Regions from separate parts of the Rhodoferax sp. RT4P68 genome, predicted to be linked through region 1. Evidence: predicted binding sites of a transcription regulator. Region 1 holds the regulator's gene; the other holds the start of a gene.
What was found. The regulator FNR, encoded in region 1, switches genes on or off when oxygen is low (the NO sensors DNR and NnrR bind a similar motif). The targets are predictions, from matches to a motif close to TTGATNNNNATCAA.
Positions count from the first base shown of each region.

Region 2: a site for FNR is predicted at 1,507-1,520, ahead of cyoA (ubiquinol oxidase subunit II). Genes of this name have one in related genera too.

Region 1 covers NZ_JBWMBB010000011.1:132,902-139,998, reverse strand. The annotation lists gene AC099J_RS22360 (HD-GYP domain-containing protein) at 1-453, opposite strand, end outside; gene AC099J_RS22355 (sulfite exporter TauE/SafE family protein) at 734-1,447, opposite strand; gene hemN (oxygen-independent coproporphyrinogen III oxidase) at 1,537-2,961, opposite strand; gene fnr (fumarate/nitrate reduction transcriptional regulator Fnr) at 3,073-3,792, shown strand; gene AC099J_RS22340 (hypothetical protein) at 3,861-4,097, opposite strand; gene AC099J_RS22335 (nitrogen fixation protein FixH) at 4,102-4,350, opposite strand; gene ccoG (cytochrome c oxidase accessory protein CcoG) at 4,369-5,802, opposite strand; gene ccoP (cytochrome-c oxidase, cbb3-type subunit III) at 5,819-6,718, opposite strand; gene AC099J_RS22320 (cbb3-type cytochrome oxidase subunit 3) at 6,734-6,871, opposite strand; gene ccoO (cytochrome-c oxidase, cbb3-type subunit II) at 6,881-7,097, opposite strand, start outside.
Region 2 covers NZ_JBWMBB010000017.1:29,111-36,207, reverse strand. The annotation lists gene cyoB (cytochrome o ubiquinol oxidase subunit I) at 1-399, opposite strand, end outside; gene cyoA (ubiquinol oxidase subunit II) at 406-1,404, opposite strand; gene AC099J_RS27855 (MFS transporter) at 1,593-2,924, shown strand; gene AC099J_RS27850 (pirin family protein) at 3,191-4,063, shown strand; gene AC099J_RS27845 (YkvA family protein) at 4,103-4,408, opposite strand; gene AC099J_RS27840 (diguanylate cyclase domain-containing protein) at 4,496-6,502, opposite strand; gene AC099J_RS27835 (YbaN family protein) at 6,816-7,097, shown strand, end outside.

The sequences.
Region 1 (7,097 bases):
GCAGCTGGCCACCAACACCTCGCACCGCTCACGCACCTCCACGGGCTTGAGGGCCGCCTCGGCCACCACACCCTGGTAGGTGTGCACCACCTCACCGAATCGGCGTTCGCATTGCGCAAGGCTGTTCTCCTGCGCCTCCAGCCGCTGGCGGTGTTGGGCGAACAGGGCTTCTGCTTCCATCTGGAGGCGTTCGCTGGCCGTGTGGACCGTCACGCCGGCCGGCTGGTTGCCGCGGATCTCGGGCTGGTCAAAGGGCTCGGCCGGGTCGCTCTTGTTCGGGAAGTAGCGCACCTGGGTCAGGCCCAGGCCGCGGATGGTGCGGATCTGGTCGTCCGAGGAGATCTTGAAGCTGCCCTTCGGAAAGGGGTGGTCCATCCACCCCAGATCCAGTTGCACGAAGAGCCCGCGCCGCAGCTGACCGACATCGATCATGCGCGACGAAATGTCATCCATGGGTGGCTGAGGGGGCTTTTTGCATGCAAATATTATGTCGCGCTTGTTTGACACTCGGTAACAACTGCTGCAAGTGCGCGACACTAATCGTTCAATTCGCGCACAAACGAACCCTGAACGAGGCGCGGTGGCGCCCGATGCCGGGCAGCGCATGTGCACAGTGCAACCTGCCGACACGCGGAACAGGCGCCGTCGTTTGGCGCAAACCCACGCGCCTGACGGCCACCCTGGCAGCGATCCGGCAGGCCCAGCCCGACCGCCCGACGGGGGCACCCCGCCCTCAACCTGGCAGGCACCAGGGCGCCTGGTCATGCACCAGCCCGCGCCACAGCGCCCAGGCAGAGCTGGCCGCCAGCGCCAGACCAGCCGCGCGCGTGCCCCAGGCAGCACCGGTGTCGATGCGTGCCACAGATGCAGCGGGGCCACCGGCCGCAGTCCACGCCGGCAGCCGCTGCAGCAACCAGGGCGCGGCCCACAGCGACAGCGCAGACCCACCTGCAAAGCCGAGCATGGCGCTGGCGCCGGCCGCGGGGTGGCCGGTCAGCGCAGCGGTCATCAGCGCCGCCTGCAGCAGCCCGCATGGCATCAGTGCCCAGGCCATCCCCAGCCACAAAGGGCCGGCGCGCGCCGGCAGCCGCGCGCGGGCGCGCTGCCACAGTGCCTTGCCGTGACGCTCCAGCCAGGCCGGCTGGCGGCCGCGCACCAGCAGCACCACACCCAGCGCCAAGGCCGCCAGATGCATGAACGACCAGGCCGGCCGCAGCGCCACACTGGCACCGCCCAACCAGCCCAGGCCCTGCAGCGACCAGGCCGCCAGCGCACCCATGGCCGCGTAGCCGGCCGCCCGCCCGAAGTGAAACAGCACCAGCGCCCGCTGCCCGCCCGCTGCGCCGCCACGGCCGATGCCGGCGCAGGCTGCGCCACACATCAGTGCGCAATGCGGCCCACCGGCCAGGCCCATCAACAGTGCGGTCGTGCCGAGTTCGACGGCCATGTCAGTGGCGCCCGGCCGCCCGAAGCCGCTGGCGCGTCCCCTCGGAGGGCAGCGATACGCGAAGCGGTAAACGTGGGGGCAGTGTCATTTCAGAGGATGCGAGAGAACGTCGCCCGCTTGCGATCGGCCGCCTGGTAGGCGTCGAAGACCATGGCCACCGCACGCACCAGCAGCCAGCCCTTGGCCGTCACGCGCAGGCCGCCGCCCGGCCCGGCGTCGATCTGCACCAGCCCGTCCGTTTCGAACGGGCGCAGGGCCTCCAGCTCGGCCGCAAAGGTCTGGCGGAAGTCGATCAGCCAGGCCAGCTCGATCGACTCGAACTGCAGCTCGCCCTGGCACATCAGCGCCATGATCACGCTGCGGCGCAGCAGGTCGTCGCGCGACAGCGCCAGCCCGCGCTCGATCGGCAGCCGGCCCTGGTCCAGCAGGTCGCCATACACCTCCAGTGACTTGGCGTTCTGCGCGTAGTTGGCACCGAACTTGCCGATCGCCGAGACGCCCAGGGCCACCAGATCGCAATCGGGCTGCGTGCTGTAGCCCTGGAAGTTGCGGTGCAGCCGGCCCTGGCGCCGGGCCACGGCCAGGCTGTCGGTGGGCAGCGCGAAATGGTCCATGCCCACGTGCACGTAACCGGCCTCCTGGAACGTCGCCAATGCCGCCGCCAGCATGTCCACGCGCGCCGGGCCGTCAGGCAGTTCCGCAGCGTGAATGCGCCGCTGGGGCTTGAAGCGCTCGGGCAGGTGGGCATAGCCATACAGCGCGATGCGCTCGGGCCGCAACGTGACCACCTGCGCCAGCGTGCGTGCGAACGAATCGGGCGTCTGCAGCGGCAGGCCGTAGATCAAGTCCAGATTCATCGATTCGAAGCCGACCTCGCGCGCGGCTTGCACCAGGGCGGCCACTTGTTCCCAGGGCTGCACGCGGTGCACGGCTTTTTGCACGGCCGGGTCGAAATCCTGCACGCCGAAGCTCAGGCGGTTGAAACCCAGCGCCGCCAGCGCCTGCAGGCGGCCGGCATCCACGGTACGCGGGTCGACCTCGATGGCACATTCGGCGCCCGGGGCCAGCGTGAACTGGGACCGCAGCATCGCCATCAGCCGGGCCAGCTCGTGGTCGCTCAGAAACGTCGGGCTGCCACCGCCCAGGTGCAGCTGCGACACCGCCTGCCCAGACCCCAGCGCCTGCACGTACAGGCCGATCTCGCGCTCCAGATGGTCCAGGTAGCGGGTGGCGCGCGTGTGGTGCCGTGTGATGGTCTTGTTGCAGGCGCAGTAGTAGCACAGCGATTCGCAGAACGGAATGTGCACATACAGCGACAGCGGCAGCACACGCCCAGCCGCGCCGACGCGGCGCTGACGCATCGCCTGCAACCAGTCGTCGGCATCGAAAGCCTCGACAAACCGGTCCGCCGTCGGATAAGAGGTGTAACGTGGCCCCGGCTTGTCGAGGCGGCGCAACACATCCAGGGGCACGGGGGCAGTCGCTTGCGCGGCCAGTAGCTGCGGTGGGTTCATGGTCACTCCAGAGGCGCACTGTGACGCCGCTCGTGTATCGTGTCCTTGACCCACATCAAGTCCTATCGCAGTGGTTTTGCGACAATTTGCGCCACGTCATGAAAGGACGCCATGAACCCGCACACGATCAAAGTCGCCTGTTCCAACTGCAACCTGCGTGAGCTTTGCATGCCCATGCTGCTGAACCCGGAGGAACTGCAACGGATCGACGAGGTTGTGGCCACACGGCGCCCCGTCAAACGCGGAACCACCCTGTTCCGCAGTGGCGACAAATTCACCTCGCTCTATGCCATCCGTACCGGGTTTTTCAAGACCACGGTGGCCACCGACGATGGCCGCGAACAGGTCACCGGTTTCCAGATGGCTGGCGAAGTGATCGGGCTGGACGGCATCGTCAACGACCAGCACAACTGCGACGCCGTGGCACTGGAAGACGCCGAAGTGTGCGTCATGCCCTTCGACCGGCTCGAAGAGCTGTCACGGGAAGTCAATGCTTTGCAGCACCACGTGCACAAGATCATGAGCCGCGAGATCGTGCGCGAGCATGGCGTGATGCTGCTGCTGGGCAGCATGCGCGCCGAAGAGCGCGTTGCCGCCTTCCTGTTGAACCTGGTCAAGCGTCTGCACGCGCGTGGCTTCTCTCGCAGCGAGCTGGTGCTGCGCATGACGCGCGAGGAGATCGGTAGCTATTTGGGGCTGAAGCTGGAGACGGTCAGCCGCACCTTCTCCAAGTTCGCGGAAGACGGCATCGTCGAAGTCAAGCAGCGCCACCTGCGCATCCTGGATTCCGACGCGCTGCAGCGCATCGTCAACCCGCTGGTCTGCCACTGAACGGCCTGCGGCCCAGGCGGCGGCCGGCGCAACACGGCCCGGCGGGGTGTCGACGGCGCGAGCGCCGTCTAACGCTGCGCGCCCCGCTCCGGCGTCGCCAGCAGCAGCGTCAACGCGCTGCAGCCGATCGCCACCGCCCAGAAGCTGAAGAAGCTGGCCGCATAGACCGCCATCGGCGACCAGTTCAGTTCGCGGCCCAGCCAGTGCAGGTCATGCGGGTCGACCAAGGCGAACACCAGCATTTCCAGCACGCCGGCCGCCAGGAAGGCCGGCCAGCCGATCCACATCACGCGTCGCATCCACATGGTGTCAGCGCGCCGGGGCCACACCTGTGGCGGCGTGGTTGCGCCCGACCAGGGCCGGCTGCAGCGCAATGGGCTGGTTCTGTGCCCGCACCGCAGGGTGGCTGCTGCGGACGACCGGGTCGGCACCACGGAACGCGATGACGGCCGTGGCGACGCCGGCGATCACCACCGCCAGCGGGCCGGCGATCACCATCCAGACCATGCCGTAGCGCCACCAGGGGCGCACGCTTGGAGTTGCTTGGGGGTTGGGCATGGAGATCACCTCTGGCATTCAACGCGGAACAAGGAACACAGACTTTTCGCGCAGCTGGCCGTCGCCATCCAGCATGCGTACCTCGAAATGGATGGGGTGCGAACCGACGGCCGTGCCGCCCTGTTGCGGATACGGCAACTGCAGCCGCACCGGCACCCAACGCGACTGCGTGGCATCGACCTCGACCACGGCCTCGGAGGCCACCGTCAGCCCGGCCAGGCCACTGGCCGTGATCTGGAAGCGCTGGTGCGATTCCGTCGCGTTCATGATCTGCAGACGGTAAACGTTCTCGATGCCGCCGGCCACGATGCGTGCCATGGCGCCCCGGTCACGCACGATGTCGACCTTGAACGGCGTACGCATCAGCAGGCTGGTCAGCAGCGCCACGCTGATCACGACGAGCAGCGTGGAGTAGATCAGCACGCGCGGACGCATCACACGGCGCCAGATCTGCGCGCGGCTCCAGCCCTGCGCCAGCCCCTGCTGCGTGGTGAAGCGCACCAGCCCGCGCGCGTCGCCCATCTTGTCCATCACCCCGTCGCAGACGTCGGCGCAGGCGCCGCAGCCGATGCACTCGTACTGCAGGCCCTTGCGGATGTCGATGCCGGTCGGGCAGACCTGCACGCACAGCGTGCAATCGATGCACGAACCCAGGCCACGCGCGGCCGGGTCGGTGTTGCGCGGGCGTGCCCCGCGTGGATCGCCGCGCGCGGTGTCGTAGCTGACGATCAACGTGTCCTTGTCGAACATCGCGCTCTGAAAGCGCGCGTAGGGGCACATGTACTTGCAGACCTGCTCGCGCAGGAAGCCGGCGTTGCCATACGTGGCCAGCCCGTAGAAGAACACCCAGAACGCCTGCCACGGGCCGATCTGCGTAGTGAAGAAGGCCATGGCCAGTTCGCGCACCGGTGTGAAGTAGCCGACGAAGGTGAAGCCTGTCCACAGCCCGACCATCAGCCAAACGATGTGTTTGAACCACTTCTTGACGAACTTTTCCATCGTCATGGCCGAGGCTTCCAGCTTGATGCGGGCGCCGCGGTCGCCTTCGATCTTGCGCTCGATCCACAGGAACATTTCGGTGTAGACCGTCTGTGGGCACGTGAAGCCGCACCACAGCCGCCCGGCCACCGCCGTGAACAGGAACAGCGACAGCGCCGAGATCACCAGCAGGCCGGACAGGTAGATGAAGTCCTGCGGGTACAGCACCAGGCCGAAGATGTAGAAGCGCCGCGCCTCCAGGTCGAACAGCACGGCCTGGCGCTGGCCCCACTGCAGCCACGGCATGCCGTAGAACACCAGTTGTGTGAGCCACACCATGCCCCAGCGCCAGTTGGTGAACAGGCCGCTGACCGTGCGCGGGTGGATGGTCTGGTGCGCCTCGAACAGAGAGACGAGCTCACCCTCGCCCGATGTCTTGCCGGGCTGGATCGGGATCACCTTGCGGCTTGCCATGGGGGTTACCGCTGCATCACTTGTTGCTGAGGCCGTAGACGTACCCCGCCAGCACGCGGATCTGCGCCTCGCCCAGCTTGCCAGTCTGGCTGGGCATCTGGTTGGTCTTGCCGTTGTTGATGATGGCCACGATGGCATCTTCGCCCCAGCCGTGCAGCCAGATGTTGTCGGTCAGGTTGGGGGCGCCCAGCAGCGGGTTGCCCTTGCCGTTGCTGCCGTGGCAGGCTGCACAGGCGGTGAACTTGGATTTGCCCAGCGCAGCGCGCACCGAATCGTGGGCGCCGCCGGACAGGCTCAACACGTAATGCGCCACGTTCTTGACGTCGGTCGGCGAGCCCACGGCTGCAGCCATCGGCGGCATCACGCCCATGCGGCCTTTGGTGATGGATTCCAGGATCTGCTCCGGCGCACCGCCGAACAGCCAGTCGCCGTCCGACAGATTGGGAAAGCTCTTGCTGCCACGTGCATCCGAGCCGTGGCACTGCGCGCAGTTGTTCATGAACAGCCGCTCGCCAATGGCCATGGCCTGGGCGTCCTTGGCGATCTCGGGCACCCCCATGGCGGCGAAGCGCGCGTACAGAGGGGCCGTGCGGTCCTGCAGTTCCTGCACGTCGGCCTGGTGCTCGCCGGTGGACGTCCAGTTGAGCGTGCCGGGCTTGTCGCCCAGGCCGGGGTACAGCACCAGATAGACGATGCCGAAGATGGTGGTCAGGACGAACATCCACACCCACCAGCGCGGCAGGGGGTTGTTCATCTCGCGCAGGTCGCCGTCCCAGACGTGGCCGGTCGAGTTGTCGCCCGTGGGCGAAACCCGGGCTTTGCCAGCCGCCCAGAGCAGCAGCATGCAGCCGGCGATGCCGCCCAGGGTCACCGCAATGATGGCAATCGACCAGAAGCCGCTTGTGAAGTCACTCATGATGTTCTCGTGTCGTCAGTCTTGTTCGAACGGCAGTTGCGCGGCTTCGTCGAAGCCCTGGCGGTTGCGCCGGGACCAGGCCCAGACCCAGATGCCGAGAAAGCAGACCAGGGAGGCCACGGTGGCCAGCGAACGCAAAACGTTGATGTCCATGGTCAGTCCTTACTTGACCGCCAGGCCGAGGGATTGCAGATAAGCGATCATGGCTTCCATCTCGGTCTTGCCCTTCACGTCTTCGGCCGCTTTGGCGAGCTCCTCGTCGGTGTAGGGCGTGCCCAGGCGCCACAGCGCGCGCATGTTGGCGGCCGTCTGCGGGGCATCGACCAGATCCTTGTCCAGCCAGGCATAGGCCGGCATGTTGGACTCGGGCACCACGTCA
Region 2 (7,097 bases), on a different contig from region 1:
GGTGACCAGCGGCATGGCGACGAAGAAGATCATGATCACGCCGTGCGCCGTGAAGATCTGGTCGTAGTGGTGCGGCGGCAAATAGCCCATGTTGTCGCCGAAGGCGATGGCTTGCTGCAGCCGCATCATCACCGCGTCGGCAAAGCCGCGCAGCAGCATCACGACGCCCAGCACCATGTACATGATGCCGATGCGCTTGTGGTCGATGCTGCAGAACCAGTCGCGCCACAGCGGGCCCCACAGGCGGAACTTGGTCAGCACGGCGAGCGTGGCCAGGCCGCCCAGCGCGACCATGATGAAGGTCACCAGAATGATGGGGTCGTGCGTCATCGGGATCGAATCCCAGGTGACGCGCCCCAGCAGCCAGTGGGCAGGCACGGAAGTATTTTCAACAGACATGACGGGTCACTCGATGATGGTCTCGGGCGTGCAGATCGACTGCTCAGCGGCGGCGGTCAGGGCGCGATCGCTGGCGTGGGCACGGTTGCGGGCGGCGTCCTTGGCCATGGTCTCGTGCATGCAGGGCTTGCCATCGGCCACGCACAGGTTCAACACACGGTCGTACAGATCGGCATCGACCGAGGCGAAGCGCACCACGGGGTTGCGCTCGCTCGGGCGCTCCAGTTCCTGGTAGACGGCGCGGGTCAGGGGCTTGCCCTCGGCCTTGGCCTGGGCGACCCATTTGTCGAAGTCTTCGATGCTCAGGCCATGGAACTTGAAGGTCATGCCCGAGAAGCCGGCACCGCTGTAATGCGTGGACAAGCCCTTGTACACGCCGACCTTGTTGATCACGGCATTCAGCTCGGTCTGCATGCCCGGCATGGTGTAGATCATGCCGGCCAGATCGGGAATGTAGAACGCGTTCATCGTGCTGCTGGACGTGAGCTTGAAGCGGATCGGCCGGTCCACCGGCGCGGCCAGTTCGTTGACGGTGGCGATGCCCAGCTCGGGCATCAGGAACAGCCACTTCCAGTCCATCGACACCACCTGCACTTCAAGCGGCTTGATGCCCTCGACGACCGGCTGGCCAGGCGCGATGCGGTCCAGCGGGCGGTACGGGTCGAGCTGGTGCGTGCTGATCCAGGTGACAGCGCCCAGTGCGATCACGATCACCAGCGGCGCCGCCCAGATCACCAGCTCCAGCTTGGTGGAGTGGTGCCAGTCGGGGTCGTACTCGGTCAGGGTGTGCTGGCCATCCTGGCGGTAGCGCCAGGCGAACAGAAAGATGAGGACGATCACCGGGATGATGATCACCAGCATCAGCACCGTGGCGATGACGACCAACTGGCCTTGCTGGGCCGCGATGTCGCCGGCGGGGTTGAGCACGACCAGTTTGCTGCAACCGGTCAGAAGACCGGTGAAGGCGAGCAGAAGCGGTCCTCTGAGTAGATTCTTGAGGCGCATGCTGAGCAGTACAGGGTTATCAAAGACCGCACGCGGGTAACCCCGGGTTGCGATGGGAAGGGCAAATGTATCGCCGCGCCGTACCGAGCGCCATAGGACGTTTTGTCCTATATCAAGGCGCTCGAGCCCATGAGAAGATACGCAGTCTATTGAAGACGTCCGGCCAAGTGCCGTCTGGAGAACGTTCGATGTCCAGCATCAGCCAAGCGACTCATACCGCTCCCGTGATCGAGAGCCCCGCACCACGTTACCCCGAGTCGGAACACCACGTCGACCCTGGCGACATCGCCGTCGGCGTGGTCATCGGCCGCACGTCGGAGTACTTCGATTTCTTCGTCTACGGCATCGCTTCGGTGCTGGTGTTCCCGCCGGTTTTCTTCCCGGACATGGCGCGTCTGGACGGCACGCTGTGGGCTTTCGCGATCTTCTCGCTGGCCTTCATCGCGCGGCCCATCGGCACCGTGTTGTCGATGGCGGTGCAGCGCCGTTGGGGCCGCGCGACCAAGCTGACCATCGCGCTGTTTCTGTTGGGCAGCTCGACGGCCGGCATCGCCTTCCTGCCCAGCACCGCCAGCCTGGGTGTGGCGTCGGTGTGGCTGCTGGCGGCGTTCCGCATTGGCCAGGGGCTGGCACTCGGCGGTTCGTGGGACGGCCTGCCGTCTCTGCTGGCACTCAATGCACCCAGAGGTCGCCGCGGGTGGTATGCCATGCTGGGCCAGCTGGGCGCGCCGGTCGGCTTCATCTTGGCCAGCGGTTTGTTTGCCTATCTGTACGCCAGTTTGTCGCTGGCCGACTTCCTGTCCTGGGGCTGGCGCTACCCGTTCTTCGTGGCCTTCGCCATCAACGTGGTGGCGCTGTTTGCGCGTCTGCGGCTGGTCGTGGCCGAAGAGTACGAAGAGCAGTTGAACCAGCGCGAATTGGAGCCGGTGTCCGCCGCCGAACTGGTGCGCACGCAGGGCGGCAACATCTTCATTGGTGCATTTGCGGCGCTAGCAAGTTACGCACTGTTTCACCTGGTCACGGTGTTTCCGTTGTCGTGGATCCAGCTCTACACCGAGCAGTCCATCGTCGGCTTTCTGATGATCCAGGTGCTGGGCGGCTTCCTGTGCGCCGGCGGCATCGTGGCCTCCGGCTGGCTGGCCGACCGCTTCGGCCGGCGCCGCACGCTGGGCCATCTGGCAGCGTTGATCGCCGTGTTCAGCGGCTTCGCGCCGACGCTGCTGGACGGCGGCACGCTGGGGCAGGACGTGTTCATCCTGATCGGCTTCATCTTGCTCGGCCTGTCCTATGGCCAGTCGTCGGGCACTGTCACGGCGAACTTCGCTCCGCGCTACCGCTACACCGGCGCAGCGTTGACGGCCGACGTCGCCTGGCTGTTCGGCGCTGCGTTCGCGCCGCTGGTGGCGCTGGGCCTGTCGGCCAATTTCGGGCTGGGCTATGTCAGCGTGTACCTGCTGTCCGGTGCCGTGTGCACGCTGGGCGCACTGGGCCTGAACCGGGCGTTGGAATCGCGCGACTGACGGCTTGCCGACAAGCGCCCGACAAGGCCTCGCCGTCGCAAGACGGCGAGGCTTTTTGCTTCAGGCTTTGGATGTCACGTCGATGGCATCGATGCTGTGTGCCACTGGCACTCTCGCACACGCCGCCAGCTTCTTCAGCGCGTGAGGGTTCGTTCCACGCATGGAACGGTCTGGCCGGCCGGCGGCACCTGTGCAAACCTGCCGGCGCCCTCATCTTCACAATCTGTGCTGCAGCCATCGCTGCGGCCGCATGAGGAGAAACAACGATGAAGAAGACCCTGGGCATCCACAGCGCACCGCGCCCGCATTGGGTGGGTGACGGGTTTCCCGTCCGCTCGCTGTTCGGTTACGACGGCCTGGGGCGCGAGCTGAGCCCCTTTCTGCTGCTGGACCATGCCGCGCCCTCCCAGTTCGACCCGGCGCCGCGGCCGCGTGGCGTCGGCGCGCATCCGCACCGCGGCTTCGAGACCGTGACCATCGTCTACCAGGGCGAGCTGGCGCACCGCGATTCCACCGGCGCAGGCGGGTTGATCGGCCCGGGCGATGTGCAGTGGATGACGGCGGCGGGCGGCATCGTGCACGAAGAGTTTCATTCGCCCGCGTTCACGCAACGCGGCGGCACGCTCGAGATGGTGCAGCTGTGGGTCAACCTGCCGGCCAAGGACAAGCTGGCGCCGGCCGGCTACCAGACTTTGCTGGACACGCAGATTCCGTCGGTCGACTTGCCCGATGGCGCGGGCCGCGTGCGCGTGATCGCCGGCAGCTTCGGTGGCGCGCACGGCCCGGCGCGTACCTTCACGCCGATCGATGTCTGGGATGTGCGCCTGGCCGCCGGTGGCACGGGCCGCTTCACGGCGCAGCCCGGCCATACGCTGGCGCTGGTGGTGCTGCATGGCACTGTGCGGGTCAACGGCGGCGAGGCGGCGCGCGCCGGTCAGCTGGTGCATCTGGCGCGTGAGGGCGAGGGCGTGAACATCGAGGCCGAGCACGAGGCCACCGTGCTGTGGCTCGCAGGCGAGCCGATCGAAGAGCCGGTGGTCGGCTATGGCCCGTTCGTCATGAACACCGAGGCCGAGATCCACCAGGCCATTGCCGATTTCAACGGCGGGCGTTTCGGCCGCATGCCGCAAGCGGGTTGACCGTCTGCTGGCGCGGCGCGGGCGCCGGGCAGCGCCTGGTCAGCCTGCCCGGCCGGACATGCTGTCCCCGTGCTGCGCGGCACGCGCCTGCAGATCCGCGCGCAGGCCCTCTGGCAGTTTGCCCAGCAGCCAGCGGATCGCCAGGGGCAGCAGCACCACGTCGTCCATCACGCCCAGGAAGGGGATGGCGTCGGGCAGCAGATCGATCGGCGAGATCAGGTAGAGCACCAGGCCGGCGGTGGCGGCCTTCAACCAGCCGGGGGCGCGCGGGTCGCGCAGCGCCCACCACAGTTTGAGCAGGTCACCACGGACCAGGGTCCACAGCAGGGACAGGCGTTTCCACATCGGCGTTTCCTCATGCGGGCCATGCAGCCCTGAACAGCGGACATGGGGCCACCGGCCCGGCCTGCAAGCGGTGCAGATGTAACGGTCCTAGCGCTGGGCGCTGCCAGCCCGCTTGGCGGCGTACATCGCCGAGTCGGCGCCGGACAGCAGCTGCTCTGCGCTGCGGCCGCTGCGCGGCGGGTAGACGGCGCCGCCGATGCTGATGGAGATGCTGACTATGGCCGCCTCCAGTGCGAAGGGCTCGGCGATGGCGGATTCGATCTTGGCCGCCACCCGCTGCGCGTCGGCCCGTGCATCGGCCACGGGCTCCAGCACCAGCACGAACTCATCGCCCGCCAGTCGGGCCACGGTGTCGGTCTTGCGCACCGAAGCCTTCAGCCGCGCGCCGACCTGGCGCAGCAGCTCGTCACCGGCTTCGTGGCCGTGGCGGTCGTTGACCGTTTTGAAGCCGTTCAGGTCCAGGAACAGCAGGCACAGGCTGTGGTCCAGCCGGTCGGCGCGGGCCAGGGCGTGCGGCAGGTTCTTGAGCAGATAGCGCCTGTTGGGCAGGCCGGTCAGCACATCGTGTGTGGCCTCGGCCTCCAGCCGCTGCTCCAGCTCTTTCGCCGAGGTCACATCGAACACCAGCGCGTGAAAGCCGTCGAACTGGCCCTGGGCATCGCGCCGGGGAATGTAGGTGGCGCTGGTGAACTGGCGCCGGCCGTGCACCGTCATGCAGCGCTCGAATTGCACCTTCTCGCCGCGCAGCACCCGCTCCAGCTCGGGCTGCCAATCGCGCATCGCCTCGTCGCCATACAGCGAGGCCATCGTGTTGCCCAGCAACGCGGCCGGGTCGACGCCGAACCAGTCCTGGTAGGTCTTGTTGGCAAAGCGATAGCGCAGCCCGCGGTCGACATCGGCGACCAGCGCCGGCATGTTGTCCGCCATGGTCCGCAGGCGTTCCTGGCCGATCTGCAGTTCGGCGGTGCGCTCCTCGATGCGGCGCTCCAGGCTGGCGTTCACGCGCTCGAGCTCACTGCGGTGGCGCGTGGTCTCCTCGACGGCCTCGCACAGCGCGCGCGACAGTAGGTCGACCTCGCGGTAGTCGTGCAGCAGGGGCACCGGGTCGGCGCCGCCCTGTGCACGCGCGGCCACGGCGCTGGTGAGCTGGCGCAGCGGGCGCGTCAGCCGGCGTGCCACCAGCGGCGCACACAGGGCCGCCAGCAGACACACCGCCAGGCCGCCGAGCAGCATCTCGCGCTGCAGCTGCTGGTAGTCCGCCAGCGCTGCCTGCCGGGCCTGGCGGACCACCACCGTCCAGCCCAGGCCGGGGTAGTTGCCGTGGCCCACCGTCGGCACGATGGCCGTGGCGTAGTGCTCGCCGTCGTCCCACGCTCGCACGTCCGCACCAGCGGCGCGGCGCAGGTCGCCGGCGCTGGCCAGCGCCAGGGGCTTGTTCTCGGTGCCTTGCGGCCCCAGCAGCACCTGGCCTGCGGTGTCCACCACGAACAGCTGCACGCCGTATCGGGCCCCGGTCGGCGCCATCAGGCTGCGTTGCAGGTCGCGCGCCCACTCCCAGCTGAGGTGCGCGCCCAGCACGTATTGCACGTCCCCCTGCGCATCGGTGACGGGCATGGCGATGTCGACGAAGCGCCAGGGCTCGTCCCGGTCGGGCAGCAGCTTGCTGAGCAGGACGGCCGTGTGCACATCACCGACGAAAGCGCCCTGGACGCCGCGCTGGAACCAGGGCCGCGCGCTGACGTTCAAGCCGGCCAGCATGTCGTTGGTGGCAGCGGCGACCACGCCATCGCGGTGGACGTAGCCCAGCCACGCATACAGCGGAAAGCTCTCCTGCACGCGCTCCAGCACGGCGCGTACCTGCGCGGGCGGCGCACCGGCCTGCAAATCGCGCATGCCGGCGAGGATGCGCAGCTCTTCATAGCGGTAGGCCATGCCGCGGTCCAGTTGGTCCCGCATCTGCCAGCCGATCTGTTCCAGCGCCGAGACCGCCATTCGCGTGGCATGGCGACCGGCATAGCGCTCGACCAGGGCCAGCAGGACCAGGCTGCCGATCAGTACCGCCAGCGCCAACGCGGCCGCGATCCAGACCGCCAAAGCCCGGTGCCGCCCCGGACTGGGGCCGTCCAGCGACTCAGGTGCTCCATTTTCAGACGAAGAATTGACCATATAGGTTTCATAACCGAGCGAATCTGCGCATGCGGCGGCATTGTGCCGAACCGGTGCACCGGGTTGAGGTTTTGGGCGGCGGTGCCGAGGCCACAGCGGGCTCTGGTCCAGAATGGCCGTCCGCATGCCACGACCGAACGCGCCGCCCGCCGACGACACCGCCCCGACGCACGCCCCGACGCCGGCTGGCGCTCTGCCAGCGACAGCCCAGTCATGTGCGACTGTGGTTGGGCCCCGACCCTTGCCGGCCCCCTGGCGTTGGCTGCTGATCCTGCTGGCCTGCATTTCTCTGGCCACAGGGGTGGTGGGTATCTTCGTGCCCGGCTTGCCGACCACCGTGTTCGTATTGATCGCAGCCTGGGCGGCGGCCCGCAGTTCCCCGCGCCTGCACCGCTGGCTGCTGTCGCACCGCGTCTTCGGCAAGCTGATCGCCGATTGGCAGCAAGGCGGGCGTGTCAGCCGGCGCTCCAAGTGGAACGCCAGTGTGGCCATGAGCGTGTGCGCGACCCTGCTCTTGTGGCTG